DNA from 4 places in the Streptomyces kanamyceticus genome. Region 1 is predicted to be linked to each of the others. Evidence: riboswitches for the same ligand, from Rfam matches in the RefSeq annotation. Region 1 holds a riboswitch; each other region holds the start of a gene.

Region 1 (7,823 bases):
ATAGGCCGCGGTGTACGCGTCGGTGTCGGCGGATGGTCCCGAGCCGGGCTCGGTGGCTTCCTCATCGGTGATCGTTCGCACGTAATTCGTCCTCTCCTGAGACCGGTGGACGGGCTCTTGGCTATTCGCCTGACCAGATTCAGTCGCGCCATGCCCGCAAGTGCCGCCATGTGGGTGACGCGCACAGATTGAGTCGGAATCAGAAGGCGTACGACGGCGCTCCGCTTGGCGGGCGGAATCCACCGCGCACAAGGATCAGTACCATCCGCTGTACGGGTGGCAATGGGAGTGCTTCCGGTGTGGTCCTCGAAGTCAAGGACAGGCGTACCTGTGGCGTCTTAACTCGCCGACACATCACATGGATTGGGGCACGATGAAGTTCACTCTTCGCGTGTACGCGAGTCGTCGGCGTGTGCTCGCGGGCGCGTGCGCGCCCTCACCGAATCGCGCGGCTTCACGGTCGTCGTGATGTCAGCGATCCTGGGGAACGCCGTCCTTCTCGGCCTGGAGACATACTCCGGATTCGCCGAACGCTGGCATGCCCAACTGCACTTTCTGGAGGGCGGATTTCTCGCGGTCTTCACGGCCGAGGTCGTGCTGCGGATACTCGCCCACGCGGACCGTCCGCGGTTCTTCTTCCGCAACCCGTGGAACGTGTTCGACGCGGCCGTGGTGCTTTGCGCCTTCCTGCCCGTCCTCGGCGACAACACCACGCTCTTGCGCCTCCTGCGGCTGTTGCGGGTCCTGCGGACCGCCCGCTTCCTGCCCCAACTCCGTGTCATCGTCACGGCGTTGGGCAAGAGCGCGCCGGGCACCATCAGCTTCCTCGTGGTCGGCACGCTGCTGCTCTACGTGTACGCGATGGTGGGCTGGCTCTGCTTCGCCACCGCCGACCCCGCGCACTACGGATCGATCGGCAGGGCGGCGCTCACGTTGTTCATCCTCATGACGCTCGACGGTCTCGGTGAGGCGGTCCGCGCCGGACTCGACATCTCGCCGTGGTCCTTCGCCTACTACGCCTCGTACGTGCTGCTCAGCTCGTTCCTGCTGGTGAACCTGCTGATCGGCGTGGTCATCAACTCCCTCGACCAGGCCAGGGACTCTGAGCTGGAGAGGGGCTCCCAGGGCGAGTGCGGGCGCGAGCCCGATCGGGACCTCGCCCCCGATGCGGCCGACATCCAGGACCGGATCACCGCTGCCCGGCGGGCCCTGGACGACGCCGAGCGCCTCGTCCTGGAGAGCCTGCCGCGGCAGAAGGCCCGTGACGCACCGACGAACCGCTGACCGCCCCAGCCGGTGCGAGGGCACGGCCAGCCACCGCCTCAGCTCTTGCGCAGCCGTTCCGGCTGGGCCGGCACCAGCGGCAGCTGCTGTTCCAGTTGGTCGAGGCCCGCGCGCAGGGCGGCGATGCTCTCGTGGATCGCCGCGGGGTCCGGCTTCGGCGCCTGTGACGCGTTGAACGTTTCTTCGGAGACCCGAGCCTGGTCGAGGGAGTTGATCACCACGCCGATCAGCAGGTTCACCAAGAGGAACGAGCTGAGCAGTACGTACGAGGCGTAGTAGGCGAAGGACCACGGCGAGATGTCGAGTCCGGCGCGGACCGCCTCACCGAGACCGTCGAGCGTCATCAGGACGAAGAGGGTGATCACCGCGCGGCCCAGCGAGCCGTAGTGCTCCGGGTCGGCGGTGGCGAAGCAGGTCCAGCCGATCATGGCGTACAGATAGAGCACGAGTGAGCCGACCAGCAGGAAACTCGCCATGCCCGGCAGGCTCTTGCCGATGGCGTTGAGGATGATGCGGAGCTGGGGCAGGAAGCGCGCCGTGCGGATCACCCGGGCCAGCCGGAGCAGCCGCAGCACGGTGGAGTCCTGGCCGATGCCGGGCGTGAAGGCGCACAGCACGACGAGGGCGTCGAAGATGTTCCAGGGATTGCGGAAGAAGTCCGATGGGCGGTCCGCGTGGGCCAGGGCCCTGACGAGGATTTCCAGTGCGAAGAGTCCGAGCAGGACGTGTTCCACGATCCCGAGGGGCGTGGCCCAGCGGTGCGCGAACCCGGCGTAGGTCTCCACCCCCAGCAGTACCGCGTTCAGGGCGATGGCGCACATGGCCGTGTGGGAGAACCACGGTGCCTGGGTGAGGGAGTGCACGCGCTGTGCCACCAAGTGCTGCCGACCGGATGGGGTTTGGACGCCGGGCGTCATGTGCGGATGTCACTCCTCGCGTAGGTGCGGCCGATTTCCAGGGTTCCGCGATCACATATCCGAGGAACGCGCGGCACACACCGGGACGATCAAGGAGCCCTTCTTGCGGGGGACGGGGTGAACAGGTGCGCCAACTCCTCCGGGGTGCGCGGCGCCTCCTCCGTGGCGGGCAGCAGGCCCTGGCGGTGCAGCAGCTCCCGGACGGCGATGCCCCACGGCAGCTGGAGCCCCGCCCCGGCCAGGAGCTCCCGGTGGGCGAGCTGCTCCGCGACCGGGCCTGTGCGCACGCCCGACGGGGTGAGCAGCGCGGCGTCGTCGGCCCAGCGCAGCGCCAGGTCCACGTCGTGGGTCGCCATGACCACCGTCGTCCCCGCGTCGCGCAGCCGCCCCAGCGTGTCGAGGAGCCGTTCCTGTCCGTCGGGGTCGAGGCCCGCGGTCGGCTCGTCGAGGATCAGCACGCGGGGGCGCATCGCGACGGCGCCCGCGATGGCGGTGCGCTTGCGCTGGCCGTAGGAGAGGAGATGGGTGGGGCGGTCCGCGAGCGCGGTGATGTCGAGCGCGGCGAGCGCCTCGGCGACGCGTGCGCGGACCTCCGCGTCGGGCAGCCCCAGGTTCAACGGGCCGAAGGACACGTCCTGTTCGACCGAAGCGGCGAAGAGCTGGTCGTCGGGATCCTGCACGACCAGCTGGACGGTGGTGCGCAGCCGCGTCAGACCCTTGCGGTCGTACGACACGGGGACGCCCTGGAGCGTCAGGCCGCCCGCCGCCGGGCGAAGGCCGCCGCTGAGCAGCCGCATGAGCGTGGTCTTGCCGCTGCCGTTGCGGCCGAGCAGTGCGAGCGCACGGCCCGCCACGACGTCGAAGTCCAGGCCGCTGAGGACGGTGGGCCCCTCCTCGTAGGCGTAGGAGACGCCGCGCAGCGCGACCAGGGACGCGGCGCCCGGTGCGTCGGGGGAGCTCGCGCGAGGAGCGCTGGGCTCGCTCATGGAAGAAGCCTTTCCAGTACGAGGGTGAGTGCCGCCAGCGCCACGAGCAGGACGGCGCTCGCGGCCACGAAGCGCCGTGAGACGCGGGCCTCGGGCACCAGTACGCGCAGGGTGCCGTCGTAGCCGCGCCCCGCGAGCCCGGCCTGCAGACGGCCCGCCCGGTCGAAGGCCCGCACGAACGCGGTGGCGCCGAGACCGCCGAGCGAACGCCAGGTGGCGGCCCGTGTGGTGTGGCCGAGGCGGGCCGCCTGCGCCTGCCGGATCCGGCCCATGGAGTCCAGGAGCAGGAAGCTCATCCGGTACGTCACGAGCGCCACGTCGACGACCGGCGCGGGCACCCCGGCCTTGACCAGGCGGGGCAGCAGGTCCGACATGGGCGTGGTGAACGCGAACAGGAGCACCCCGAGCGAGGCCGCAGAGGTCCGCAGGAGCAGCCCGCCCGCGCGCGCCGGGCCGCCGTCGGCGAGCGTGACGAACCCGTCGGGCCCGCCGACCTGGACGAGCAGGGTCACGGCGCCGGTGACGCAGAAGCCGAGCGGCACGCGGTAGGCACGCCACAGTTTGCGCGGCGGCACACCGGCCGGGCCGAGCAGCACGGCGAGCGCGGCGGTCAGGACGAGGACGGCGCCGGGCCAGGGCGGCAGCGAGATGGCGAGCACGGTGAGGCCGAGCCCGAGCACGGCCTTGTCCACGGGATGGCGGCGGCGCCAGCGACTGCTGTGCGCCGCCGCGTCGATGGGCAGCACGCGGGGTCAGACCTCTTCGGTCTCGGGGCGCGCGCCCTCCGCGTCGTCCTGCGCGCGCACGCGCTCCGCGCCCTGGCGACGCCCCCTGCGCAGCCCGAAGTAGTACGCGAGCACGCCCGCGCCGAGGGCCGCCTGCAGCGCGAACAGCGCCGATTCGACCTCCCCGGAGGGCGGCTCGTACAGGGGCGAGAACCAGGGCTTGTAGTCCGGCTTGATCTCGGTGATCGCCGACTCGGCCTGCGCGTCGGCACCGGCGAACGGCTCTTCCTTGTCGTCGCCGAGGCCGAGTGCCAGGGGCAGCACCGCGAGCGCGGCGACGATGAGGAGCAGCAGCGTATTGATCTTCGCGTTCCGGTTCATCAGGCACCGGCCCCCGTCTTCTCCGTCTTGATCACGGCACTCTCCGCACCGGCCTTGCGCTGAAGCAGGACGCCGAGCCGGGTGAGTTCGCCCTTGCTGGACTGCACGAGCAGCCGCATCACCACGACGGTGAGCAGGCCCTCGCTGACGGCCAGCGGGATCTGCGTGACGGCGAAGATGCCGCCGAACTTGCCGAGCGCGCCGAAGAATCCGCTGCTGGGGTCGGGGAAGGCCAGGGCCAGCTGGACACTGGTGACGCAGTACGTGGAGAGGTCGGCGACGAAGGCGCCGAAGAACACGGCGACCATCAGCGGCACGTCGTACCGCTTGAGGAGCCGGTAGACGGCGTATCCGGCCCAGGGCCCGACGATCGCCATCGAGAAGACGTTGGCCCCGAGCGTGGTGAGCCCGCCGTGGGCGAGCAGCAGGGCCTGGAACAGCAGCGTGATGGTGCCGAGCACGGTCATGATCGGCGGCCGGAACAAGATGGCGCCGAGCCCGGTCCCCGTCGGGTGCGAACAACTGCCCGTCACCGAGGGGATCTTCAGGGCGGAGAGGACGAAAGTGAAGGCTCCGGAGGCACCGAGGAGCAGGGTGCTCTCCGGTGTTCCTTGACTTCACGGGTCAGGGAACGGACTCCGTGGACGACGAACGGCGCGGACGCTACGCCCCAGGCGATCGCGTGCGCCGGTGGGAGGAAACCCTCGGCTATGTGCATGGCTCGGCAGACCCTCTCCAGCACCTCGTGGATGGACAACGCGCCTTGGCCGGTCTCCTGGCTGACGGGTCGTACCGACCGGACTCCGCCTTCCCGGGGGCTTGCGCACCCAGTGGCTGCCGCGAGGGCTGGAGCCGGACTTCCCGATCACAGTGGCGAGGGCCGCACCGGCATCACACCGGATTTCCCGTTCACCAAGGCGTCGTGACAGTAGTCCGCAACTGATCAAACTGACAACCTGCGCATGGGGAGCGGCGGAGGCGCGCGCCAGCGCACGCCCGCACGTCGTACGCCCCGTGAGCGGGGCGGCACCTTCATGCCTTCCTGCCGTATCCCGTCGCGGACCTTCCGGCGGAGCACCAGGTCTCGCATGCTGATGTCATGCGTCAGGGTGTGGCAGCCGTCGGCAGCGTGGTCTTCTTCGTGGTGGCACCGGGGGTGGTGACCGGCGTGGTGCCGTGGTGGCTCTCGGACGCCTGGTCGGCCGGCGGTTCCTGGAACTGGTCGGTGGGCGCGCTCGGTTGGGCCCTGCTGCTCGGCTCGGCGGCGCTCCTCGTGCACTCCTTCGGCCGTTTCGTGGCGCAGGGCCTTGGTACGCCCGCTCCGGTGGCGCCCACGGAACGCCTGGTGATCACCGGCGCCTACCGCTACGTGCGCAACCCGATGTACGTGGCGGTCGTCGCGCTCATCCTGGCCCAGGGCCTGGTCCTCGCGCGGCCCCTGCTGCTCGGCTACGGCCTGGTGGCGTGGGCGGTGATGGCCACGTTCGTCCGCGCCTATGAAGAGCCCACGCTGCGGCGGCAGTTCGGAGCGGAGTACGAGGTGTACCAGGGCGTGGTGCGGGCGTGGATCCCCGGACTGCGGGCGTACGAACCGGCGGCCCGCCCGGCGGACGGCCGCTAGCCGGCGCCGCCGGTCATGCGGCGGGCAGCCGCGTGTCGACGTCGAGGAGCGCGAGGAACGCGGCGGCCGCGGGGGACGGGGCGGCGCGGCTCCAGACGAGGCGTTCCACCCGGACGGGACCGTTGGTGAGGGGCACGCCGCGCAGGCCGTGGAGTCCGGCGGCGAACAGTTCGGGCAGCAGGGCGATGCCGAGTCCGTTGCGGACCATCCGGGCCATGAGCTCCACGCCGGACACCTCGAAGGCGACCTCACGGCGCAGGCCCGCCGCCGCGAAGGCCGCGTCCGACTGGGCGCGGGCCGCGCTGCCGTCGGCGAAGTCCACGAACAGTTCGCCGGCGAGCGCGCCGAGGTCCACCCTGTCCCGCGTGGCGAGGGGGTGGTCGGGGGCGACCACGGCGACGTGCCGCCCCAGGGCGAGCTCCCGGTCGCGGACGCCCTGGGTGCGGAACCCGGGCGGCACCCCGAGGAACGCCGCGTCCAGGGCGCCGTCCCGCACCTGCCCGACGAGCCGTTCGCTGGCCCCGGCCCGTAGGTGGATCCGGACCTGGGGGTAGCGCCTGCGGAAGTCCCCGAGGATCGCGGGGAGATCGACGGCCGTCACGGTGGGGATCGAGCCGACGGTCAGCGTGCCGCGTATCTGGCCGGAGGCCGCCGCGACCTCCGCGCGGGCCCGTTCGGCCGCCTCCAGGGCCTGGCGGGCCGCGGGCAGGAAGGCCTCTCCCGCTGCGGTGAGCCGCACCCGGCGGCTGGTCCGCTCGAACAGCCTGGCGCCCAGCTCCTTTTCGAGACGCGCCACCTGGTGGCTGAGCGCGGACTGGACGACGTGACACCGCTCGGCGGCCCGGGTGAAGCCACCGGTCTCGGCCACGGCGACGACGTAGCGCATCTGCTGGAGGTCCATTGATCCATCGTGGAACACGATGGATCCCGATGACAAGCATGTGTTGGACCGATGGATGCCTGCTCGGCGATGCTGAACGCACCCGGCGGGCGCGGCACTCGGCGCCCCCGCTCCTACCTCGTGGAGACACCTCATGCGCGTGATCGCCTTCGACCACCTCGTCCTGAACGTCGCCGACATCGAGCGTTCCCTCGACTTCTACACCGGCCCGCTGGGCCTCGAACCGGTGCGCGTCGACGAGTGGCGGGAGGGCAAGGTCCCCTTCCCGTCCGTGCGGGTCAGCTCGACCACCATCATCGACCTCGTGGTGGGGCCCGACGGGCAGCGGCAGGGGTCCAACGTCGACCACATCTGCCTGGTCGTGGAGCCGCTCGACTGGCAGGAGGTCATCGAATCGGGCGTCTTCACGGTCCTGGACGGTCCCGGCGAGCGCTTCGGCGCCAGGGGTACGGCGCTCTCCCTCTACGTGCGGGACCCGGACGGCAACACCGTGGAGCTGCGCTGGTATCCGGCGGCGGGCTGAACGTCCTGACGCACCCGTCACTCCCGTTCCCTCAGGTTGTCCAGGTAAGTTGCCCAGAGCTCGCTCCTGGCGATTTCCGCCGAAGAGGGATGCTGTGCGGCTCCGGATCGCTTGCTTCTACAAGACTGTAGAGTTCCGGCATTCGACTCGATCGGGTGATCTGTGATGCCGCGCGACAGTCGTGTGACGGGTGAGATCTGGAGGTTCGCGGGTGGGTGGACTGGCGCACGCAGACGCGGTCAGGGCCGGGACGGTTCGAGGGCGGTCCGCAGCGCGGTTCGCGGGGTGGCTCGCGGGGCGGTCCCAAGCCCGGCTCGGCCCGGCTGACGAGGCGGGACGGATCCTGCTCTGGGTCGCGGCCTCGTTCTCGGTACTGATCCTCGCGGTGGCCGGGATCGGCGCGTGGATATACACGGATCTCGACAACAACATCCACGCGGCGGACGTCGACAACAAGCTCGGCGGTGACCGCCCCGAGAACCTCA
Region 2 (7,823 bases), 6.0 Mb from region 1:
GCGTGTTGCCGACCGCGGCGAGCGGGGAGTCGTAGCGAGGCATCCGGGATCGGGCCTAGACCATGCCGCCGGCCACGGCCGGCAGGATCGTGACGCTGTCGCCGTCGGCGAGCTTGGTGGAGATGCCGTCCAGGAAGCGGACGTCCTCGTCGTTGAGGTACACGTTCACGAAGCGGCGCAGCTTGTCGCCGTCCACGATGCGCTCGGCGATGCCCGCGTGCCGCGAGTCGAGGTCGGTGAAGAGCTCGGCGAGGGTGTCTCCGCTGCCCTGGACGGCCTTCTCGCCGTCGGTGTAGGTGCGGAGGATGGTCGGGATGCGGACCTCGATGGCCATGGCGGGGGCTCCTGTCGGGAGTCGATGATGCGGGTGGCGGGCGCGCGGCGGCCCTGATCCTTGCGGTGCTGCGTACGAGGGTGCGACGCCGCGGCACACGGCCGTGCGGCGGAACGGTTCAGCGTGAACAGATGGCGCTGGCGAGGCGGCACAGGTCGACGTGCAGGCGCGCGACTAGCAGCACGGGCGGTGCGCTCTTCGTCTCTTCGCTCACGTCATGGGGAACCATGCGGTCATCGTATCGATTCCCGGTCCGGATCCCGGAATGTGATCTCAGCTGGTGGACGGAATCCGCTCAGGATGCGGGCGGCGGCAGATAGACGACGGTCGGGGCGCCGGTCACCGGATGGGTGCTGACCTCGGCCGTCACTCCGTACACGGTGGCGAGCAGCTCGGCCGTGAGCACCTCCTTCGGCGCCCCCGAGGCGACGATCCTGCCGCCGTCCAGGACGTAGAGGCGGTCGCAGTAGTACGCCGCGAGGTTCAGGTCGTGCAGGGCGAGCAGGTTCGTCGTGCCCAAGTCCCTCACCAAGGAGAGGATTTCCAGCTGGTAGCGGATGTCCAGGTGGTTGGTGGGCTCGTCGAGTACGACCAGGGTGGGGCGCTGCACCAGGGCGCGGGCCATCAGGGCGCGCTGGCGTTCGCCGCCGGAGAGCGAGGGGAACGCGCGGTGGGCCAGGGCCGCGACGCCGACCCGTTCGAGCGCGGCCCGCACCAGTTCCTCGTCGGCTGCCGTGTCCGCCTCCCAGAAGCGCTTGTGCGGGGAGCGGCCCATGGCGACCACCTGCTCGACGGTCAGCTCGAAGGCGGCCTGCCCGTCCTGCGGCACGGTGGCCAGGCGCCTGGCGCGCGCCTTCGCGCCCATCGCGCCCAGGTCGTCGCCGTCCAGGAGGGCGCGTCCTCCCGTCGCCCGCAGGGTGCCGTACACGCAGCGCAGCAGCGTCGTCTTGCCGCTGCCGTTGGGGCCGACGACGCCGACGGTCTCGCCGGGGGCGGCGGCGAGGTCCACGCCGTCGACGAGGAGCTTGCCGTCCACTTCGTACGAGAGGTGCTCTGTGCGCAGGTCACCGGCGGGCAGGGGCTGGTTCATGCCGGGACTCCTTCGGTACGCCGCCGCAGCAGCCACAGGAAGAACGGGCCGCCCGTCAGCGCGGTGAGCACGCCGACCGGGATGTCCTGCGGCGCGGCGACCGTGCGCGCGGCGAGGTCGGCGACGACCAGGAACACCGCGCCCATCAGCGCCACCACCGGGAGCAGCGCGCGGTGCGCGGCGCCGACCAGCATGCGGGCGGCGTGCGGCACCATCAGGCCGACGAACCCGATGGCCCCGCTGTACGCGACCAGGACGCCGGTCAGGAGCGAGGCGAGCACGAAGACCGCGGCGCGGAAGCGCGCCGTGTCCAGGCCGAGGACGGTGGCGCCCTCCTCGCCGACGAGCAGCAGGTCCAGGGGGCGGGCGAGCGCCATCAGCAGGGCCGTGCCGACGACCAGGGCGCAGCAGGGCAGGGCGAGCATGTCCCAGCGGGCGCTGCCGAGGCCGCCGAGCGTCCAGTACAGGACTTCCTTGAGGTGGTCAGCGCTGTCCGCGGTGACCAGGATGAGGCTGGTCAGGGCGGTCAGGATGTACGAGACGGCGACGCCCGCGAGGATCAGTCGGCCGGTCGCGAACCCGCCGCCGCCGCTGCGGGCCAGCGTGTAGACGAGGACCAGCGAGATCAGCGCGCCCACGAAGGCCGCGGCGGGGATGGTGACCGTGGTCGCCAGGGCCGAGCCGACACCGAAGGTGCCGCCGAGCACGATGGCGCCGACCGCGCCCACGGAGGCGCCCGAGGAGACGCCGAGCAGGAAGGGGTCGGCGAGGGGGTTGCGGACGAGGGCTTGGAGGACGGTGCCGATGACGGCGAGTCCGGCGCCGACGGCTGCGCCGAGCAGGACTCTGGGGAGTCTTACGTCCAGCACGATCGTGCGGAACGGGGAGGGTTCCGCGTTTCCCGTGAGGATCTCCAGGACCTGGCCCGGGGGGATCCGCACCGAGCCGAGGGCGAGCCCCGCGACCGTCGCTGCCGCGAGGGCTGCGGTGAGTACGGTGCAGATCAACAGGTGCTGCCCCCGTGACCTGCGTTTATCGCCCTTCGGGCTCGTCCTCAATCGCCGGACGGGCTGGAACTTGCTCCCCACGGTCCGAACCTGGCTCACAGCTGCGCCGCCAGCTTCCTCACCGCCTCCGGTGCTCGTACGCCCGTCACCATGTCCGAAAGCGGCAGCACCGCGAAGCTCTTGTTCTTGATGGCGGGGACGTCGGCCAGGGCCGGGTCGTCGAGGAGGCGCTTCTTCTTCTGGGCCAGCGTCGTCGCGCCGTAGTCGAGGATCACGATGGTCTCGGGGTTGCGGTCCACGACCGTCTCCCAAGAGGCGTCGGCGAAGGACTTGTCGACGTGGGAGAGGATGTTGCGGCCGCCCGCCCGCTTGATGATGTCGTTGCCGATGCCTCGGCCGCCGACGCTGAACGCCGTCTTGTCGCCGCTGTCGTAGACGAACACGGACCGGGGCTTCTTGCCCTTCGACTTCTTCGCCGTGGCGGCCAGTTCGCGCTCGGCGCCGCCGACCCAGGTGTCCGCGCGGTCCCGCACCCCGAAGGTGGCGCCGACCTCGCGGACCTCGCGGAAGACGTCGTTCATGGTGACGGGGCGCTTCGCGCAGCCCTCGATGTTCAGGCGGCTCTCGATGCCGGACTTGGCGAGCGCTCCGCGGCTTCGTCCGTCGCCCGCGAGGAAGGCGCTCGCGTAACCGCCGTACACGAAGTCGGGGTTGGCGGCGAGCAGCTTCTCGTAGGAGGGGTACTCCTTGGCGACGACGGGGAGGGAGTCGTATGCCTTCGCGTACTTCGGCAGGACCTTGTCGTCGAGGTAGGCGGTCCCCGCCATGCGGTCCTTGAGGCCGAGTTCCAGCATCACCTCGGTGGCGTGCTGGTTCATGGTGACGGCGCGCTTCGGGGGTGCCTCGTACGTCGTCTTCACACCGCAGTTGGTGACGGTGTACGGGAATCCCGCGGCCTTGGCGGCGGGCTCGCTGTCACCGCCGGAGTCCGACGAGGAGCACGCGGCGAGCGGGACGAGCAGGGTGGCCGCGGCGAGCACGCGTATGCCGGTGTGACGTCGGGACATGGCTGTTGCTGCCTCCTCCAGGGGATTTCCGCGTCCCCTGCGTAGCGTGGAGAAGGGCGGCAGGTCAGTTCCTGACTCCCCCGCCCCTGAATGGGGGTGGGGTCACAGTGGCGGGACCGTGCCGGGTTCGCACCGGCTTCCTGGCTCCTGCCGCCCTCTTGGGTAAGGCCGAGTAAAGCTGAGTAAAGATCAGTATGCCTCTACGACCTTTACCTCTTCCTCGGTGACCTCGCCCTCGACGATCCGGTAGGAGCGGAACTGGAAGGGGCCCGCGTCGTCGGTGTCCGCCGTGGAGACCAGGACGTAGTGCGCGCCGGGCTCGTTGGCGTAGGTGATGTCGGTGCGCGAGGGGTAGGCCTCGGTCGCGGTGTGCGAGTGGTAGACGATCACCGGCTCCTCGTCGCGGTCGTCCATCTCGCGGTAGAGCTTGAGGAGGTCGGTCGAGTCGAACTCGTAGAACGTGGGCGAGCGGGCCGCGTTCAGCATCGGGATGAAACGCTCGGGGCGGCCGGTGCCCTCCGGGCCCGCGACCACACCGCAGGCCTCGTCGGGGTGGTCCTGGCGCGCGTGCGCGACGATCTGGTCGTGGAGGGCCTGGGTGATGGTCAGCATGGCAGCCAGGATAAGCAGAGGGGCCGGCCCGTACCGAGGAGTGGTACGAACCGGCCCACATGCTGGGATCCAGCGGTTGCCGCGTTACGTGCGCTACTTCACCGCGTCCTGCGGCTCGGCCTTGCCGCCGCCGGACACCTGGGTGTTCCTGCGCTGCATGACCAGGTAGCCGACGCCGAGGATCAGGGCCCAGACCGGAGCCGCGTAGAGCGAGATGCGCGCGTCCTTGTCGATGCCCATCATCACGATCACCATGCCGATGAAGGCGAGGGCGAACCAGCTCGTGTACGGGGCGCCCGGCGCCCGGAAGGTGGACTGCGGGAGCTCGCCGCGGTCGGCCTTGCGGCGGTACTTGATCTGGCAGACCAGGATCATGATCCAGGCCCACATGCCGGAGATGGTCGCGAAGGAGACGACGTAGTTGAACGCCTCGCCCGGCCACTGGTAGTTGATCCAGACGCCGACCAGCATCAGCGCGGCGGAGAAGGTCGTGCCGACGAGCGGCAGGCCGTTCTTCGTGAGCTTGGTGAAGAACTTCGGGCCCTGGCCGTTCATCGCCAGGTCGCGCAGCATGCGGCCGGTGGAGTACATGCCGGAGTTGCAGGAGGAGAGCGCGGCCGTCAGGACGACGAAGTTGACGATCGCCGCGCCGATGCCGAGGCCCATCTTGTCGAAGGCGGCGACGAACGGCGAGACGCCCGGCACGAACTCCGTCCACGGGACGACCGAGAGGATCATGATGAGCGCGCCGACGTAGAAGACGGCGATGCGCCACGGCACGGTGTTGATGGCCTTGGGCAGGACGGTCTTCGGGTCCTTGGACTCGCCCGCGGTGACGCCGACGAGCTCGACGGCGAGGAAGGCGAACATCACGATCTGCAGCGTCATCAGCGTGGAGCCGATGCCGTTGGGGAAGAAGCCGCCCTGGTCCCACAGGTGGGTGACGGAGGCGGTGTCACCGGCGTCGGAGAAGCCGATGGTGAGGATGCCGACGCAGATCAGGATCATGCCGATGATCGCGGTGACCTTGACCATCGAGAACCAGAACTCGAGCTCACCGAAGAGCTTCACGGAGATCAGGTTGGCGCCGTAGAGGATGACCGTGAAGATCAGCGCGTATCCCCATTGTGGAATGGAGTCGTGTGTCCAGTACTGCATGTACTGGGCGGCCGCCGTGACTTCCGTGATGCCGGTGACGACCCAGAAGAGCCAGTACGTCCAGCCGGTCACGTACCCGAAGAACGGGCCGATGAATTCACGCGCGTACTCCGAGAAGGAGCCCGACACGGCGCGGTACATGAGCAGCTCGCCCAGGGCCCGCATGATGAAGAAGATGACGAGGCCCGCGATGGCGTACGCCAGGATGAGGCTCGGTCCGGCCTTGTGAATGGCCTTGCCCGCGCCGAGGAACAGGCCGGTGCCGATGGCACCGCCGATCGCGATCATCTGGATCTGCCGGGCCCCGAGCCCGCGCTGGTAACCCTCGCCCTCGCCGGACTGCCCGGCGGCGGACTGCCCGGCCTCATTGCCGTCGTGATGCTCTTCGACCTGCACTGAGGTCATGGTGACGCCTTTCTCCATGCTGATCCGCGCCCGCACATCTGCGTTGTGGCTGCGGATCAGGTCCTGATCCCCCCGGATATGGAATGGAGTGCTACCGGCGGTCTGCCGGCTGGAGCGCCCTCGGCGACATGGGTGGCGTCACCGAGCGGTCGTGAAGATTTATCACGGCGGCAACGGTGACGCTTTGAGCCACATGTGGCCCACGTCACTGGAAGAAGCGGACAAAGTTCTCTTGCGTCGCCATAAACGGGCATTGGCTTGACGGGATCGTTATCCGGATTTGAGCGGCCGCTGAGCGAACCGTGCGGCGGCGCCGCAGAATGCTGCTATATACACCCAGTACCGGCCCGCTACTGCTCCAGCAACGTCCCGACCAGCGTTTCCTGCAGTCCGCCGAGCCACAGATAGGCCATCACCATCGGCTTGCGCGGGTCGGAGTCGGGGAGGCGGTAGAGCAGGTCCGCGTCCTCCTCGTCGGAGACGTCGAGGCGCGTGCCGATCGCGAGACGCAGGTCGTTGAGCGAGCCGAGCCAGTGCCGCGACTCCTCGACCGACAGTTTCAGGACGGCTCCGCCGTCGCCCGACGCCGTCATCGAGTCCAGCGAGCGGATCACGACCAGGGCGTCGTCGCGCTTCTTGGCCCGCAGGTCGTTCTCCGTGAAGCGCCTGAACTCGGCCGAATACGCGCGCAGTTCCTCCGGGTCGCCGACGGCGCCCTGCTCGCTGCCGGGCCCTCCGTAGGCGTCGGGGAGCAGCCGCATCATCACCGGGTCGGCGGGCGGCTCGCTCGGGCCCTCGGCGAAGAGCTCGGCGAGCGGGTCGTCGGAGGGCTCACCGCCAGGTCCCGGGCCGATCAGCTCCAGGAGCTGCACGGCGAGGGAGCGGATGATCGAGATCTCGACCTCGTCGAGCGCGACGGCGGCGCCGCCCCCGGGGATGGGTTCGAAGTGTCCTGGCATCAGATGCGTCGCTGCTTCCGGTCCGTGCGCTGCGGGCGGGCCGCTACTTGCGGTCCTGCTGAAGGGTGGCCCAGAGGCCGTAGCCGTGCATGGCCTGGACGTCGCGCTCCATCTCCTCGCGGCTGCCGCTGGAGACGACCGCGCGGCCCTTGTGGTGCACGTCCATCATCAGCTTCGTGGACTTCTCCTTGGAGTACCCGAAGTACGTCTGGAACACATACGTCACGTAGCTCATCAGGTTCACGGGGTCGTTGTGCACGAGCGTGATCCAGGGGACGTCCGGCTCGGGGACGACGTGTACCTCTTCGTCCGAATCGGGTCGGGTGATCTCTGCGGGAGCCGTACTCACCTGCCCCATGCTGCCACCCCGAGGGGGGCCTCGCACAAACGCCCTCCCGTACGACTGCCCTTCCGTACGACCGCATTCGCCGTACGGCCCTTGAAATCGTCAGAGTGACGAGATGCGGGGTAGCATCCTTCCTATGAACACAGCGGACCTTGGCCTGCCGGTGGATGTTCCGTCGACAGCGCTCTTCACGGACCAGTACGAGCTGACGATGCTGCAGGCCGCGCTGAAAGCGGGCACGAGCGAGCGGCGTTCGGTGTTCGAGGTCTTCACGCGCAGACTGCCCGAGGGCCGCCGCTACGGAGTGGTGGCGGGAACGGGCCGCGTCCTGGACGCCGTCGAGAACTTCCGGTTCGACGCCGACGTCATCAACTTCCTGCGCGAGCGCGGCATCGTCGACGAGCCGACCCTCCAGTGGCTCTCCTCGTACCGCTTCGGCGGCGACATCTGGGGCTACCCCGAGGGCGAGGTCTACTTCCCCGGCTCCCCGGTCCTGCGCGTCGAGGGCTCCTTCGCGGAGTGCGTGCTCCTGGAGACCGTGATCCTCTCCATCCTCAACCACGACTCGGCGATCGCGGCCGCCGCGTCCCGCATGTCGTCGGCCGCCGGTGAGCGCCCGCTGATCGAGATGGGCGCGCGCCGCACCCACGAACTGGCCGCCGTGGCCGCTTCCCGCGCCGCGTACGTCGGGGGCTTCGCGACCACGTCGGACCTCGCGGCGGGCTTCCGCTACGACATCCCCACCGTCGGCACCAGCGCCCACGCCTTCACCCTGCTGCACGACAACGAGCGCGACGCGTTCCAGGCCCAGGTCGACTCGCTCGGCCCCGGCACGACCCTGCTCG
Region 3 (7,823 bases), 2.3 Mb from region 1:
CCGGTGGGTGGGGACGTGGTCGAGCTGTTCGCCGATCAGGCGGGCGGTCTGCTCGGCGCGGGGGAGCGGGCCGTGGTGGATGGCGGTCAGCGGGATGTCGCGCAGCCGTTCGCCGAGGAGCACGGCCTGGCGCCGGCCGTTTCCGGACAGGCCGCTCTCGTCCGGCGTGGCCTCGCCGTGCCGGACGAGGTAGAGGTGGCGCGTGGCGGAGGCGGCGGAGACGACGGGGGTGGCGGAGACGGTCACGGCGGGGGCGGCTCTCCCTCTGACAGTTGACGATCTTCGTACGGTAGGGGGAGGGACGTCCCCCGCCGCCCACCGGTTCCGCCGCCCGGCCTGTCCGTACAGTGGCGGAGCAGCACGAGCAGAGGAGCGCGACATGACCGCAGCCGACCCGACCTCCGCCGCCCTGAGCGGCCTCGACGCCGTCAAGGACGACCTCGCGGATCTCTACCGCGATCTGCACGCGCACCCGGAGCTGGCCTTCGAGGAGCACCGCACCGCCGCCGAGATCGCCCGCCGCGCGAAGTCGTACGGATACGAGGTCACGCCGGGCGTCGGCCGCACCGGCGTGGTGGCCGTCCTGGCGAACGGCGAGGGCCCCACCGTCCTGCTCAGGGCCGACATCGACGCGCTCCCGGTGACCGAGCGCACCGGCCTGCCGTACGCCTCCCGCACCGAGGGCGTGATGCACGCCTGCGGCCACGACATGCACGTCACGTGCCTGCTCGGCGCGTTGCGGCTGCTCGCCGACGCGCGCGCCGACTGGTCGGGGCGGATCCTCGGCGTCTTCCAGCCCGCCGAGGAGGCCGCCCTCGGCGCGCAGGGGATGCTCGACGACGGTCTCTACGAGCGGTTCGGCACGCCGGACGTGGTCCTCGGCCAGCACGTCGCGCCGATGCCCGCGGGGATGATCGGCGCGCACGCGGGCCCGGCGTTCGCGGCGACGGACGCGCTGCGCGTGCGGATGTTCGGCAAGGGCGGGCACGCCTCGCGCCCCGAGACGACGATCGACCCGGTGGTGATGGCCGCGTCGACCGTGATGCGGCTGCAGACGATCGTGTCCCGGGAGATCGCGGGCGGCGAGACGGCCGTGCTGACCGTCGGCTCGATCCGGGCGGGCACGAAGGACAACATCATCCCGGACGAGGCCGAACTGCAGATCAACATCCGCACCTACACGCCGGAGGCCCGCGCCAAGGTCATCGCCGCCGTCGAGCGGATCGTCAAGGGCGAGGCGGCCACCGCGGGCGCGGAGCGCGAGCCCGAGATCACGGAGATCGACGCCTTCCCCGTCCTGAACAACGACGCCGACGCCGTGGAGCGGACCATGGCCGCGATCGGGGCCGTCATCGGCCCCGGCCTGATCATGGACCCGGGCCCGGTCACCGGCAGCGAGGACGTCGGGTACTTCGCGACCTCCACGGACCCCGAGATCCCGCTCTGCTACTGGCTGTTCGGCGGCGCGGACCCGGCCGAGGTGCTCGCCGCGCAGCGGGCGGGCACCTTCGAGAGGGACATCCCCTCCAACCACTCGCCGCTCTTCGCACCGCTCGTCGAGCCGACCCTGAGCACCGGGGTCACGGCCCTGACGGCGGCCGCGCTCGCCTGGCTCGGCGGCCGCCCGGCACGGTGACGGGCGGCCGCCGACGACGGCGGAGGGGGAGGCGGGCTCAGCCCTTGTCCTCCAGGTCGCCCTCGGTCTCCAGGTAGGCCTGGCGGAGCGCTTCGAGCACCGCCGGGTCGGGCTTGGCCCACATGCCGCGCGACTCCGCCTCCAGGAGGCGTTCGGCGATGCCGTGCAGGGCCCAGGGGTTGTTCTCCTGGAGGAACTGACGGTTCGTCGGGTCCAGGACGTACGTCTCGGTGAGCTTGTCGTACATCCAGTCGGCGACCACGCCGGTCGTCGCGTCGTACCCGAACAAGTAGTCCACGGTGGCGGCGAGTTCGAAGGCGCCCTTGTAGCCGTGGCGGCGCATCGCCTCGATCCACTTGGGGTTCACCACGCGGGCGCGGAAGACGCGGGACGTCTCCTCGACCAGGGTGCGGGTGCGGACCGTCTCGGGGCGCGTCGAGTCGCCGATGTACGCCTCGGGCGCGGTGCCCTTGAGCGCGCGGACCGTGGCGACCATGCCGCCGTGGTACTGGAAGTAGTCGTCGGAGTCCGCGATGTCGTGCTCGCGGGTGTCCGTGTTCTTCGCCGCGACCGCGATGCGCTTGTAGGCCGTCTCCATCTCGTCGCGCGCCGGACGGCCTTCGAGGCCGCGGCCGTACGCGTAGCCGCCCCACACCGTGTACACCTCGGCGAGGTCGGCGTCGGTGCGCCAGTCGCGCGAGTCGATGAGCTGGAGCAGACCCGCGCCGTACGTGCCCGGGCGCGAGCCGAAGATGCGGGTGGTGGCGCGGCGTTCGTCGCCGTGCTCGGCCAGGTCGGCCTGGGTGTGGGCGCGCACGTGGTTCTGCTCGGCGGGCTCGTCGAGGGAGGCGGCGAGCCGCACCGCGTCGTCGAGCAGCCCGATCGTGTGCGGGAACGCGTCGCGGAAGAAGCCCGAGATGCGCAGCGTCACGTCGATGCGGGGACGGCCCAACTCCTCGTACGGGATGGCCTCAAGGCCCGTGACGCGGCGCGACGCGTCGTCCCAGACGGGGCGGACGCCGAGCAGCGCGAGCGCCTCGGCGACATCGTCGCCCGCGGTGCGCATGGCGCTGGTGCCCCACAGGGAGAGGCCCACGGAGGTGGGGTACTCGCCGTTGTCGGACTTGTACCGCTCAAGCAGCGAGTCGGCCAGGGCCTGGCCCGTCTCCCAGGCGAGGCGGGACGGGACGGCCTTGGGGTCGACCGAGTAGAAGTTGCGCCCGGTCGGCAGGACGTTGACGAGACCGCGCAGCGGGGAGCCGCTGGGCCCCGCGGGGACGAAGCCGCCGTTCAGGGCGTGCACCGCGTGGTCGAGCTCGGCGGTGGTCGCGGCCAGGCGGGGGACCACCTCGCGGGCCGCGAACTCCAGGATGGCGGCGACCTGTTCACCCTGGTCGGTGGGGACGGCGGACAGGTCCCAGTCCGCGTCGTCCATCGCCTGGACCAGGGCGCGGGCCTTGTCCTCGGCCTCGTCGGCGCTCACGCGCGTGGCCGCCGACTCGTCGAGGCCGAGCGCCTCGCGCAGGCCGGGCAGGGCCGTCGTGCCGCCCCAGATCTGGCGGGCGCGCAGGATCGCCAGGACGAGGTTGACGCGGTCGGCGCCCGCCGGGGCGGCGCCGAGGACGTGCAGTCCGTCGCGGATCTGCATGTCCTTGATCTCGCAGAGCCAGCCGTCGACGTGCAGCAGGAAGTCGTCGAAGCCGTCGTCCCCCGGGCGCTCCTCCAGACCGAGGTCGTGGTCCAGCTTCGCGGCCTGGATCAGCGTCCAGATCTGTGCCCGGATCGCGGGCAGCTTCGCCGGGTCCATGGAGCTGATCTGGGCGTATTCGTCGAGGAGTTGCTCCAGGCGCGCGATGTCGCCGTAGGAGTCGGCGCGGGCCATCGGCGGCACCAGGTGGTCGATGAGGGTGGCGTGCACGCGGCGCTTGGCCTGGGTGCCCTCGCCCGGGTCGTTGACCAGGAAGGGGTAGATGAGGGGCAGGTCGCCGAGCGCGGCGTCGGGGCCGCAGGCGGCGGAGAGGCCCGCGTTCTTGCCCGGCAGCCACTCCAGGTTGCCGTGCTTGCCCAGGTGGATCATCGCGTCGGCGCCGAAACCGCCGTCCGCGGCGGAGGCCGCGATCCAGCGGTACGCCGCCAAGTAGTGGTGCGAGGGCGGCAGATCGGGGTCGTGGTAGATCGCGATCGGGTTCTCGCCGAAGCCGCGCGGCGGCTGGATGAGGATCAGCAGGTTGCCGCGGCGCAGGGCGGCGAGCACGATGTCGCCCTCGGGGTCGCCGCCCTGGCCGACGCGGGACTTGTCGAGGAACATCTCGCCGGGCGGCGGGCCCCAGTGCCGCTCGACGGACTCCCGCAGCTCCGTGGGGAGCGTCGCGTACCAGCGCTTGTAGTCGGCGGCCGGGATGCGCACCGGGTTGGCGGCGAGCTGCTCGTCGGTGAGCCACTCCTGGTCGTGGCCTCCGGCGTCGATCAGCGCGCGGATCAGCTCGTCGCCGTCGCCGGAGACGAGACCGGGGATCTCGTCCGAAGGACCGAACTCATAGCCCTCGCCGATGAGCCTGCGAAGGAGCGCGACGGCGGACGCGGGGGTGTCGAGGCCCACCGCGTTGCCGATGCGGGAGTGCTTGGTCGGGTACGCGGAGAGCACCAGGGCCAGGCGCTTGTCGGCGGCCGGAATGTGCTTGAGGCGGGCGTGTCGTACGGCGATTCCGGCTACCCGCGCCGCGCGCTCGGCGTCGGCCACGTAGGCCGGGAGCCCGTCCTCGTCGATCTCCTTGAACGAGAACGGCACGGTGATCAGACGGCCGTCGAACTCCGGCACCGCGATCTGGCTCGCGGCGTCCAGCGGGGACACGCCCTCGTCGTTCTCCTCCCAGGCCGCGCGGGACCCGGTCAGGCAGAGCGCCTGGAGGATCGGCACGTCGAGGCCGGTGAGGGCGCCCGCGTCCCACGACTCGTCGTCGCCGCCCGCCGACGCCTCGGCGGGCTTGGTGCCGCCCGCCGCGAGGACGGTGGTCACGATGGTGTCGGCGGCGCGCAGCTCCTCGATGAGCTCCGGTTCGGGGGCGCGCAGCGAGGCAACGTACAGCGGCAGCGGGCGGGCGCCCGCGTCCTCGATCGCGCCGCACAGGGCGTCCACGAACGCGGTGTTGCCGCTCATGTGGTGGGCGCGGTAGTAGAGCACCGCGACGGTCGGGCCCTCGATGCCGGTACGGGCGGTGCGCTCGAGCGGGCCCCAGGAGGGGGCGGGCGCGGGCGGCTCGAAGCCGTGCCCGGTGAGCAGCACGGTGTCGGAGAGGAAGCGGGCCAGCTGCTCCAGGTTGGCGGGGCCGCCGTGCGCCAGGTAGGCGTGGGCCTCGGCGGCGATGCCGACCGGCACGGTGGAGGAGGCCATCAGCTGGGCGTCGGGGGCCTGTTCACCGGTGAGCACGACGACCGGCAGGCCGCTCGCGGTCAGCTGGTCGAGGCCGTCCTGCCAGGCGCGGACACCGCCGAGGAGGCGTACGACGACGAGCTCGGCGCCGTCGAGCAGCGCGGGGAGCTCGGCCAGGTCGAGGCGGGAGGGGTTGGCGAACCTGTAGTCGACGGGACCCCCCGCAGCACGGGCGCTGAGCAGGTCGGTGTCGGAGGTCGACAGCAGCAGAAGCATGCGGGCGCAGGCCTTCCTCGGGGTGTCCGCGCCCCGGGTGGTCGTGTTGGACGGCAGGAGTTCCTGGCTCACCCCACACGGGTGGGGCTCACAGTGGCGGGACCGCGCCGGATTCGCACCGGGCTTCCTCCTTCGGGTCCTGGTGGACCCACGCCGTCGCTGGCGTCGGCGGACCTGGCGGCCCGCCGCCTGCATAGTAAGTCCTGCCCAGGTCGCGGTGGGCGGCCACCTGCCGGGACGGCCGGTATCGGGAGGCACCCCGCCGGATCCGCGTGGGTATGCTCGCCGCCATGCCGCCCACCCGAGCAACCTACACACAACAGGGCGAATCCCTCATACGTGACCGGGGCGACGCCTGCCCCGGAGCCCTCCGCCTGCACCGCGCCGACGACGGCTCGCTGGCCCGACTCCGGCTGCCCGGCGGCCTCTTGACGTCCCGTCAGGTAGAGGTCCTGGCCACCGCGGCCGAGCGCCTCGCGGACGGTCACCTCAGCATCACCTCGCGTGGCAACGTCGAGCTGCGCGGCCTCGGCGAGGCCTGCGGCGGCGAACTCTCCGCGCTCCTCGCGGACGCGGGCCTGCTCCCCTCCGAGCGGCATGAACGCGTCCGCAACGTGGTGGCGTCCCCCCTGGCCGGAATCGACGGACTCGGCCATGCCGACGTGCAGTTGTGGGCCCGTGAGCTGGACGGACTCCTCTGCGCGCGGGAGTGGACGACGGAGCTCTCGGGCCGCTTCCTGTTCGCCCTGGACGACGGGCGGGGGGACGTGGCGGGGCTCGGGGCGGATGTGACCTTGATCGCAGAATCGGGCGGCACGGCGGTGCTCCTGCTCGGCGCCGCCGCCTTCCGGGTGCCCGGTGCCGACGCGCCCCGTGCGGCACTGGCCGCGGCGGGAGCGTTCCTCGCCGCGGCGCGCGAGGCGGGCAACGGGGCCTGGCGGGTGCGGGAGCTGCCCGGGGGGCAGGGAGTGGGGGTGGCGGAGGCACTGACGGGGGCGGGGATTCCCGGCACCCTCACGGGCCCGCCGAGGCTCGCTGCGCCTTCGACGCTTGCCGCGCCGCTGCCTTCGACGCTTGCTGCGCCTTCGACGCTCGCCGCGCCGCTGCCGCCGACGCTCGCCGCGCCGCTGCCGCCGACGCTCGCCGCGCCGCCGCCGGCGCTCGGCGGCTCTCCGGCCCTCGCCCACCCTCCGACGCTCGGCGGCCGGGCCGCTGCCTCGACTCCCGACGTTCCGGCTGCCGCCGCCCCGGCCGCTGCTCCGGTTTTCGGTACTCCGGCCGTCGCTCCGGCTTTCGGTGCCACGGCTGACTCTTCGGCTGCCGTTCCGGCCTCGGACGCACCGGGCGCACCGGGCGCACCGGGCGCACCGGATGCACCGGATGCACCGGATGCGCCGGACGCTCCTGCGGCCTCCGGTACTCCGACTGCCGCTCGGGCTCCCGGTAGTCCGGGCGGCCCTGCGGCTTCCGGTCTTCCGGGTGACGCTCAGGCTTCTGGTGGTCCGGCCGTTGTTCCGGCCCCGGGTGCCCCGAGCATCGCTTCGCCCTCCGGCACTTCGATCGCCGCCCCGGCCCCCGGCGTCCTGCGCGGCGCCGTGCTGGTGCAGGCGCCCCTCGGGCGGGTCAGCGCGGACCAGCTGCGGGCCCTGGTGCCCGCGCCCGATGACGAGGTGCGCGTCACGCCCTGGCGCGGTTTCGTCGTTCCCGGGTTCACCGACGAGGCCGCGCGGGAGCGGCTGCGGGTGCTGGCCGACGCCGGGTTCGTCACCGAGCCCGGTTCGCCCTGGCTGGGCGTCGGCGCCTGCACCGGGCGGCCCGGCTGCGCCAAGTCGCTCGCCGACGTCCGTGCCGACGCCGTACCGGGCCACGGCGGACTCCCCGTCCACTGGTCAGGATGCGAGCGGCGCTGCGGACATCCGCACGGCGACTGGGTGGACGTCCTCGCCACGGGGGACGGCCGCTACGAGGTGACCGTGCGCACCGGCGGCTCGGCCGTGCCCGTCACGGGACCCACCCTGACCGAGGCGGTCACCACGGCACGCGCGAGCACGCGTACGACGGTCCCCATGACCACGACGACTCCTACGACCACGACGAGATGAGCGAGAGCACAGTGTTCGACTACGAGAAGGACGGCGCGGCGATCTACCGCGAGTCCTTTGCCACCATCCGCGCGGAGGCGGACCTAGCGGGGCTGCCCGCCGACGTCAGCCAGGTCGCGGTGCGGATGATCCACGCCTGCGGGATGGTCGACCTCGTGCGCGATCTCGCCTACAGCCCCCAGGTGGTGGCCGACGCCCGCAAGGCGCTGCGCGAGGGGGCGCCGATCCTCTGCGACGCGAACATGGTCGCGAGCGGCGTCACGCGCAAGCGGCTGCCCGCGGACAACGAGGTGATCTGCACGCTCGCCGACCCGTCCGTGCCGGACCTCGCGGCTCAGCTCGGCACCACCCGCAGCGCCGCCGCCCTCGAACTCTGGCGCGACCGCCTGGAAGGCTCCGTCGTCGCCATCGGCAACGCGCCCACCGCGCTCTTCCGCCT
Region 4 (7,823 bases), 3.2 Mb from region 1:
GGTACGTGGCCCATATTCGCAGGGACCATCCGGCCGCAACTGTCCCCAGCCGCCGCACTTTTGAGCGTAAGCGGACAGATGGCCAGGAGTCGGACCCCCGACAGGGGTTCCGCTGCTGCTGAGCAGGCACATTGACGCACTGTTGACCCGTCCGTTATCCGGACGGGGGTTCCATAGATCAAGACTCTCGCTTAGATTTCCCGCACGTTAAAGGTGGGATAAGCGAGGGAGCGGAGCCGTGACATGTCAGATGCGCCTGAAGTGAGCCGACCGGTGGTCACACCGGTCCGGGTGGTCATCGCCCTCTGTCTCGTCGCGCCGTTCGTGGCGATGCTCTGGGTGAGTTCCTACGCGAAGATCGAACCGACCTTCATCGGCATCCCGTTCTTCTACTGGTACCAGATGCTGTGGGTGCTCATCTCCACGCTCCTGACGATGATCGCGTACAAGCTGTGGCAGCGTGACCAGCGCGCCCGTAAGGAAGGCGGGCGCTCATGAACGACGGAGTCAACGGCGTCGCGCTCGCCGTCTTCATCTTCTTCTTCATCGCCGTCACGGTGATGGGCTTCCTCGCCGCCCGCTGGCGCAAGGCCGAGACCGAGAGCCTGGACGAATGGGGCCTGGGCGGACGGTCGTTCGGCACCTGGGTCACCTGGTTCCTGCTCGGCGGCGACCTGTACACGGCGTACACCTTCGTGGCCGTCCCCGCGGCGATCTACGCGGCGGGCGCGGCCGGTTTCTTCGCCGTCCCGTACACGATCCTCGTCTACCCGCTGATCTTCACCTTCCTGCCGCGCCTGTGGTCGGTCTCGCACAAGCACGGGTACGTGACCACGTCGGACTTCGTCCGCGGCCGGTTCGGCTCCAAGGGGCTCTCACTGGCCGTCGCGGTCACCGGCATCCTCGCCACGATGCCGTACATCGCGCTCCAACTGGTCGGCATCCAGGCCGTCCTGGACGTGATGGGCGTCGGCGGAGGACCCGACACCAACTGGTTCGTCAAGGACCTGCCGCTGCTCATCGCCTTCGCGGTGCTCGCCGCCTACACGTACTCCTCGGGCCTGCGCGCCCCCGCGCTCATCGCGTTCGTGAAGGACGGCCTGATCTACCTCGTCATCATCGTCGCCATCATCTACATCCCCATCAAGCTCGGCGGCTTCGACGACATCTTCGCCAAGGCCGGTCACGCCTTCGAGCAGACCAACCCGGCCACCGACAAGCCGCGCGGCGCGCTCGCGCCGCCCGAGGCGGGCCAGTGGACGTACGCGACGCTGGCGCTCGGCTCGGCCCTCGCGCTGTTCATGTACCCGCACTCGATCACGGCGACGCTCTCCTCCAAGAGCCGCAACGTGATCCGCCGCAACACCACGATCCTGCCGCTGTACTCACTGATGCTGGGGCTGCTCGCGCTGCTCGGCTTCATGGCGATCGCGGCCGGGATCAAGGTCGACAACGGCCAGCTGGCGATCCCGCAGCTCTTCGAGGACATGTTCCCCGACTGGTTCACCGGCGTCGCCTTCGCCGCGATCGGCATCGGCGCGCTCGTGCCCGCCGCCATCATGTCCATCGCGGCCGCGAACCTCTTCACCAGGAACATCTACAAGGACTTCCTCAAGCCCGACGCGACGCCCGAGCAGGAGACCAAGATCTCCAAGCTGGTCTCGCTCCTGGTGAAGGTGGGCGCGCTGGTCTTCGTCCTGACCATGGACAAGACCGTCGCGATCAACTTCCAGTTGCTCGGCGGCATCTGGATCCTGCAGACGATGCCCGCGCTGGTCGGCGGCCTGTTCACCCGCTGGCCCCACCGCTGGGCGCTGCTCGCGGGCTGGGCGGTCGGCATGGTCTACGGCACGCTCGCGGCGTACGGCGTCGCCTCGCCCACGCAGAAGCACTTCGGTGGCTCGTCCGACACGATCCCCGGCATCGGTGAGATCGGCTACATCGGCCTCACCGCGTTCGTCCTGAACGTGATCGTGACCGTGGTCCTCACCTTCGCCCTGAAGGCGCTGAAGGCCCCCGAGGGCATCGACGAGACCTCGCCCGGGGACTACACGGCGGACGCGGGCGATCCCGGCGTGGTCCAGGACCTGCCGAAGGCGACGGCCGGCGCCGGGCACTGATCCCCTGACCCGCTCCTTCCACACCCGACATGGGCCGCCGGAAAACCGGCGGCCCATCGTCGTACCCCTGTTGCACACTTCGCCACATGGACATCACGATCAGAGACGCGCGCCCCGACGAGTACGAGGCGTTGGGCGACCTCACCGCGGGGGCATACCTCGACGACGGACATCTGAGCCTCGGGGCCGACGACCCCTACCTCTCGGTGCTGCGGGACGTGGCGGGACGCGCCGCGCAGACCGAGGTCCTGGTGGCCGCGGCCGACGAGGGGCCGCTCGGCTGCGTGGCCTTCGTCCCGTCCGGCGGGCCGATGGCCGACATCGCGCGGGCCGACCAGGCGGAGATCCGCATGCTGGCCGTATCCGCCGCGGCGCGCGGCAGGGGCGCGGGCGAGACCCTGGTGCGGGAGTGCCTGCGGCGCGCCAGGGACGCGGGCCGCACGGGGCTCGTCCTGTCCACCCAGCCCTCGATGCGTGCCGCCCACCGGCTCTACGAGCGCCTCGGCTTCGTACGGACCCCGGAGCGGGACTGGCAGCCGATCCCCGACCTGACGCTGCTGACCTACGAGTTGACGTTCTAGGACACTCTCCGCACCACCGGCCGTTCGGCGTCGACACAAGATGTGGGCCTGCTTCAGAAACCCGGCACAAGATGTATGCTCGTGCTCGCTGTCGTCGCAGGGGAATCCGGTGCAAGTCCGGAACTGTCCCGCAACGGTGTATGTGTACGTCTTTGTCGTACCCGCAAGTCCGAGGACCTGCCGGCAGCGCACCCGAGCCGTCCGGCCCGGGTGCCGACCGTCCGGGCCTCGTGGAGTGGGCCGGTGGACGCGGTACGCCGCCCTGCCCGGGTGCGCCCGTGCACCATTCCCTCCCCTGGCCCAGAGCCGAGCGAGGGAGAGCTCCACGTGACCATCGCGCCTGCCGAACCTGCGTCAGCGACGACCACGCCGACCGCCGAGGGTACCGACGCGCCAGGGACCGCGCTGCTGCGCACCCTGACCGACCTCACCGCCGACCTGCCCGACGCCGACGCGGGGCGGGTCGCCGCCGCCGCGCTGCGCGGCAGGTCGGCCCGGGCCGACGTGGCCGAGCTGCGGGAACTGGCGACCGAGGCGGCCGCGGGGCTCATCTCGGAGGACCCGGCGTACTCCAAGCTCGCCGCCAGGCTCCTGTCGATCGGCATCCGCGAGGAAGCGGCCACGCAGGGCGTGCGCTCCTTCACCGACTCCGTCGCGGTCGGCCACCGCGAGGGCCTGATCGCCGACCGCACGGCGTCCTTCGTCACCGAGCACGCGGCCCGGCTCGACGCGCTCGTGGACGCCGCGCTCGCGGACGGCGCGGACTTCCGCTTCGGCTACTTCGGCCTGCGCACCCTGCACAGCCGCTACCTCCTGCGCCACCCCATCACCCGGCAGGTCATCGAGACCCCGCAGCACTTCATGCTGCGCGTGGCGAGCGGCCTCGCGGAGACTGCATCTGATGCAAAGACAGCCAGCGCCCGCGCCCTGGACGAGGTCGCCGCGCTGTACGGCCTGATGAGCCGCCTGGACTACCTGCCGTCCTCGCCGACGCTGTTCAACTCCGGCACCCGGCACCCGCAGATGTCCTCCTGCTACCTCCTGGACTCCCCGCTCGACGAGCTCGACTCGATCTACGACCGCTACCACCAGGTCGCGCGGCTCTCCAAGCACGCGGGCGGCATCGGGCTCTCCTACTCCCGCATCCGCTCCCGCGGTTCGCTGATCCGCGGCACGAACGGGCACTCCAACGGCATCGTGCCGTTCCTGAAGACCCTCGACGCCTCGGTCGCGGCCGTGAACCAGGGCGGGCGCCGCAAGGGCGCGGCCGCGGTCTACCTGGAGACCTGGCACTCCGACATCGAGGAGTTCCTGGAGCTGCGCGACAACACCGGTGAGGACGCGCGCCGCACGCACAACCTCAACCTCGCGCACTGGATCCCCGACGAGTTCATGCGCCGGGTCGCCGCCGACCAGGACTGGTCGCTGTTCTCCCCGGCCGACGTGCCCGAGCTCGTCGACCTGTGGGGCGAGGAGTTCGACGCCGCCTACCGCGCGGCGGAGGCCGCGGGTCACGCGAAGAAGACCATCCCGGCCCGGGACCTGTACGGCCGCATGATGCGCACCCTCGCGCAGACCGGCAACGGCTGGATGACCTTCAAGGACGCCGCCAACCGCACCGCCAACCAGACGGCGGAGCCCGGCCACACGGTGCACTCCTCCAACCTCTGCACGGAGATCCTGGAGGTGACGGACGACGGGGAGACGGCCGTCTGCAACCTCGGCTCGGTCAACCTCGGATCGTTCGTACGCGAGGGTGACATCGACTGGGAGCGGCTCGACGAGACCGTCCGCACCGCCGTCACCTTCCTCGACCGCGTCGTCGACATCAACTTCTACCCGACCGAGCAGGCCGGGCGCTCCAACGCCAAGTGGCGCCCGGTGGGCCTCGGCGCGATGGGCCTCCAGGACGTCTTCTTCCAGCTGAAGCTGCCGTTCGACTCCCCCGAGGCGCGCGCCCTTTCCACCCGCATCGCCGAGCGCATCATGCTCGCTTCGTACGAGGCGTCCGCGGACCTCGCCGAGCGCAACGGCCCGCTGCCCGCCTGGGAGAAGACCCGCACCGCGCGCGGCGTCCTGCACCCCGACCACTACGGCGTCGAGCTGACCTGGCCGGAGCGCTGGGCGGCCCTGCGGGAGCGCATCGCCACGACCGGCATGCGCAACTCCCTGCTGCTCGCCATCGCGCCGACCGCCACGATCGCGTCCATCGCGGGTGTGTACGAGTGCATCGAGCCGCAGGTCTCCAACCTCTTCAAGCGCGAGACGTTGTCCGGCGAGTTCCTCCAGGTCAACGCCTATCTGGTGCAGGAGCTGAAGCGGCTCGGCGTCTGGGACGCGCAGACCCGTGAGGCGCTGCGCGAGGCCAACGGCTCCGTGCAGGGCTTCGGCTGGATCCCCGAAGAGGTCCGCGACCTGTACCGCACCGCGTGGGAGATCCCGCAGCGCGGCCTGATCGACATGGCGGCCGACCGCACCCCGTTCCTCGACCAGGCGCAGTCCCTGAACCTGTTCCTGGAGACGCCGACCATCGGCAAGCTCTCCTCGATGTACGCCTACGCCTGGCAGCGCGGCCTGAAGACCACGTACTACCTGCGTTCACGTCCGGCGACGCGCATCGCCCGCGCGGCCTCGGGCACGACCGCCCAGGCCGCCGCCCCGATCCCCGTCCAGCAGGCGACCCCCGACGCCGACGCGATCGCCTGCTCTCTTGAAAACCCCGAGTCCTGCGAGGCCTGCCAGTAATGAGCTCCACCACCAACTCCGAGAAGAACCTGCTCGACCCGGGCTTCGAGCTGACCCTGCGTCCCATGCGCTACCCGGACTTCTACGAGCGCTACCGGGACGCGATCAAGAACACCTGGACCGTCGAGGAGGTCGACCTCCACTCGGACGTCGCCGACCTCGCCAAGCTCTCGCCGGGCGAGCAGCACATGATCGGCCGTCTGGTCGCGTTCTTCGCGACGGGTGACTCGATCGTCTCCAACAACCTGGTGCTCACGCTCTACAAGCACATCAACTCCCCCGAGGCGCGGCTCTACTTGAGCCGTCAGCTCTTCGAGGAGGCCGTGCACGTCCAGTTCTATCTGACGCTGCTCGACACCTATCTGCCCGACCCGGAGGACCGCGCCGCCGCCTTCGACGCGGTCGAGGAGATCCCCTCGATCCGGGAGAAGGCCGAGTTCTGCTTCAAGTGGATCAACGAGGTCGAGAAGCTGGACCGCCTGGAGAGCAAGGCCGACCGCCGCCGCTTCCTGCTCAACCTCATCTGCTTCGCCGCGTGCATCGAGGGCCTGTTCTTCTACGGTGCCTTCGCGTACGTCTACTGGTTCCGCAGCCGCGGCCTGCTGCACGGCCTCGCGACCGGCACCAACTGGGTGTTCCGTGACGAGACGATGCACATGAGCTTCGCCTTCGACGTGGTCGACACGGTCCGCAAGGAGGAGCCCGAGCTCTTCGACGACGCGCTCCAGGAGCAGGTCACGGACATGCTCAAGGAGGCCGTCGAGGCCGAGCTGCAGTTCGCCCGCGACCTGTGCGGCGACGGCCTGCCCGGCATGAACACGGACTCGATGCGCGAGTACCTGCAGTGCGTCGCCGACCAGCGCCTGCAGCGGCTCGGCTTCGCGCCGGTCTACGGCTCGGAGAACCCGTTCTCCTTCATGGAGCTGCAGGGCGTGCAGGAGCTGACCAACTTCTTCGAGCGGCGGCCCTCCGCGTACCAGGTCGCGGTCGAGGGTTCGGTCTCCTTCGACGACGAGTTCTGAGTCTGGCGCAACCGGGTCCCGGTGTGCCCGCCCCGTCACGGGGGGTGGGGTGGGCACACCGCTCGTTCAGCGCGGATCGGCCCGCAGGACGAGCCGCTTGGGGTGCAGCGTGATGCCGATCTTGGTACCGGTATCGGTCTCCGCGACCGGCGTCAGGCGCCACTTCGGGATCACCGTGCCCAGGATCAGGGCCAGTTCAGCGAGGCTGAAGTGGTCTCCAGGGCACTTTCGGTTGCCGACACTGAACGGCATCATCGCGAACTCGGGGACGTCGGAGGCGCGTTCCGGATTCCAGCGGTCCGGGTCGAACTCCAAGTGCCGCTCGAAGGAACGCGGGTCGCGCTGCATCGCGTACACGCTGTAGACGATGTCGGCGTCCGCCGGAATGCGATAGCCGCCCAGCTCGGTTTCGGCCACGGACCTGCGGGTGAATATCCAAGCCGCGGGCCGTATACGCATGGCCTCCGTGACGACATTCCGGAGGTGCGGCAGCCCGCCCAGGTCGGCGAATGTGATCGCCCGCCCCTGCGCGACGGAATTTACCTCTTCAACCAATCGCCTTTCCTGCTCCGGGTATTCGGTCAGGAGATGGAACGCCCACGCCAGTGTCGAGGCCACATTCTCGGCTCCCGCGACGACCAGGGAAACCACGTGGTCGTGGATCTCCTGATCGGTTATGGGCGCCCCGGATTCGTCCGTGGCCCGCAGCAATTCCGCGAGCAGGTCGTCCGGGCCGCCGGGCCCGGCCGCACGGCGCTCCGCGACGATCTCGTCGACGAGCGCGTGCAGATCGGCGAGCGCGCGCTCGAAGCGCCGGTTGGCCGGGGTCGGCACCCGGTAGAGCGGCCCGACCGACAGCACCATCCGGCGGTAGAGGCCCTCGAAGACGGTGTGCAGCGACTCGCTGATGCGGTCCGCCTTCTCGCCGATGGAGTCGACCTCCAGGAGCGAGCGGGAGACGACGCGCACCGCCGTGCGGAACATCTCCGCGCTGACGTCGACGGTGCCGCCCGGCTGCCAGCGGGCCGCCGTGGCGCGCGCCTCCTCCTCCATCACCTTGGCGTAGTCAGCGATCCGCTCGGGCCTGAACGCGGGCTGCATCATGCGGCGCTGGCGCCGGTGCAGCTTGCCGTTGCTGGTCGCCACGCCCTTGCCGAGGAGCACTTCCAGGGTGTCCCAGAGCGGTCCGCCGACGATGTACTCGGGGTTCTTCAGGAGGGCGCCGACCAGTTCCGGATCGCACACCGCGTACGCCGTCTTGGGCCCCAGCCTGATCCGTACGAGATCCCCATGGTCACGCAGATCGGCGAGGAAGCCCAGTGGGTCACGCACCAGGTTCCAGGCGTGGCCGAGCA

The links. Region 1 has a riboswitch for cobalamin ahead of CP970_RS01420 (energy-coupling factor ABC transporter permease). Riboswitches for the same ligand answer to the same signal wherever they lie in the genome.
Region 2: linked by a shared signal. The riboswitch ahead of CP970_RS27125 (ABC transporter substrate-binding protein) and the one ahead of CP970_RS01420 (energy-coupling factor ABC transporter permease) in region 1 are both predicted to bind cobalamin.
Region 3: linked by a shared signal. The riboswitch ahead of cobN (cobaltochelatase subunit CobN) and the one ahead of CP970_RS01420 (energy-coupling factor ABC transporter permease) in region 1 are both predicted to bind cobalamin.
Region 4: linked by a shared signal. The riboswitch ahead of CP970_RS14285 (ribonucleoside-diphosphate reductase subunit alpha) and the one ahead of CP970_RS01420 (energy-coupling factor ABC transporter permease) in region 1 are both predicted to bind cobalamin.

Annotation. Positions count from the first base shown of each region.
Region 1 covers NZ_CP023699.1:356,519-364,341, reverse strand. The annotation lists gene glsA (glutaminase A) at 1-81, opposite strand, end outside; gene CP970_RS01445 (ion transporter) at 469-1,284, shown strand; gene CP970_RS01440 (ion transporter) at 1,323-2,147, opposite strand; gene CP970_RS01435 (energy-coupling factor ABC transporter ATP-binding protein) at 2,291-3,187, opposite strand; gene cbiQ (cobalt ECF transporter T component CbiQ) at 3,184-3,933, opposite strand; gene CP970_RS01425 (energy-coupling factor ABC transporter substrate-binding protein) at 3,940-4,293, opposite strand; partial or broken gene CP970_RS01420 (energy-coupling factor ABC transporter permease) at 4,293-5,011, opposite strand; cobalamin riboswitch at 5,042-5,225, opposite strand; gene CP970_RS01415 (methyltransferase family protein) at 5,393-5,914, shown strand; gene CP970_RS01410 (LysR family transcriptional regulator) at 5,928-6,815, opposite strand; gene CP970_RS01405 (VOC family protein) at 6,949-7,338, shown strand.
Region 2 covers NZ_CP023699.1:6,308,655-6,316,477, reverse strand. The annotation lists gene CP970_RS27150 (PLP-dependent cysteine synthase family protein) at 1-43, opposite strand, end outside; gene CP970_RS27145 (MoaD/ThiS family protein) at 56-334, opposite strand; gene CP970_RS45820 (putative leader peptide) at 453-563, opposite strand; gene CP970_RS27135 (ABC transporter ATP-binding protein) at 630-1,424, opposite strand; gene CP970_RS27130 (FecCD family ABC transporter permease) at 1,421-2,434, opposite strand; gene CP970_RS27125 (ABC transporter substrate-binding protein) at 2,527-3,498, opposite strand; cobalamin riboswitch at 3,544-3,686, opposite strand; gene CP970_RS27120 (Mov34/MPN/PAD-1 family protein) at 3,688-4,110, opposite strand; gene CP970_RS27115 (amino acid permease) at 4,204-5,673, opposite strand; gene CP970_RS27110 (DUF2017 domain-containing protein) at 6,024-6,632, opposite strand; gene clpS (ATP-dependent Clp protease adapter ClpS) at 6,676-6,990, opposite strand; gene CP970_RS27100 (nicotinate phosphoribosyltransferase) at 7,115-7,823, shown strand, end outside.
Region 3 covers NZ_CP023699.1:2,643,331-2,651,153, reverse strand. The annotation lists gene CP970_RS10455 (histidine phosphatase family protein) at 1-246, opposite strand, end outside; gene CP970_RS10450 (amidohydrolase) at 380-1,636, shown strand; gene cobN (cobaltochelatase subunit CobN) at 1,674-5,282, opposite strand; cobalamin riboswitch at 5,318-5,455, opposite strand; gene CP970_RS10440 (cobalamin biosynthesis protein CobG) at 5,573-7,384, shown strand; gene CP970_RS10435 (precorrin-8X methylmutase) at 7,396-7,823, shown strand, end outside.
Region 4 covers NZ_CP023699.1:3,534,013-3,541,835, forward strand. The annotation lists gene CP970_RS14265 (CstA-like transporter-associated (seleno)protein) at 1-122, shown strand, start outside; gene CP970_RS14270 (DUF3311 domain-containing protein) at 244-498, shown strand; gene mctP (monocarboxylate uptake permease MctP) at 495-2,120, shown strand; gene CP970_RS14280 (GNAT family N-acetyltransferase) at 2,207-2,701, shown strand; cobalamin riboswitch at 2,777-2,900, shown strand; gene CP970_RS14285 (ribonucleoside-diphosphate reductase subunit alpha) at 3,029-5,446, shown strand; gene CP970_RS14290 (ribonucleotide-diphosphate reductase subunit beta) at 5,446-6,468, shown strand; gene CP970_RS14295 (bifunctional albaflavenone monooxygenase/terpene synthase) at 6,535-7,823, opposite strand, start outside.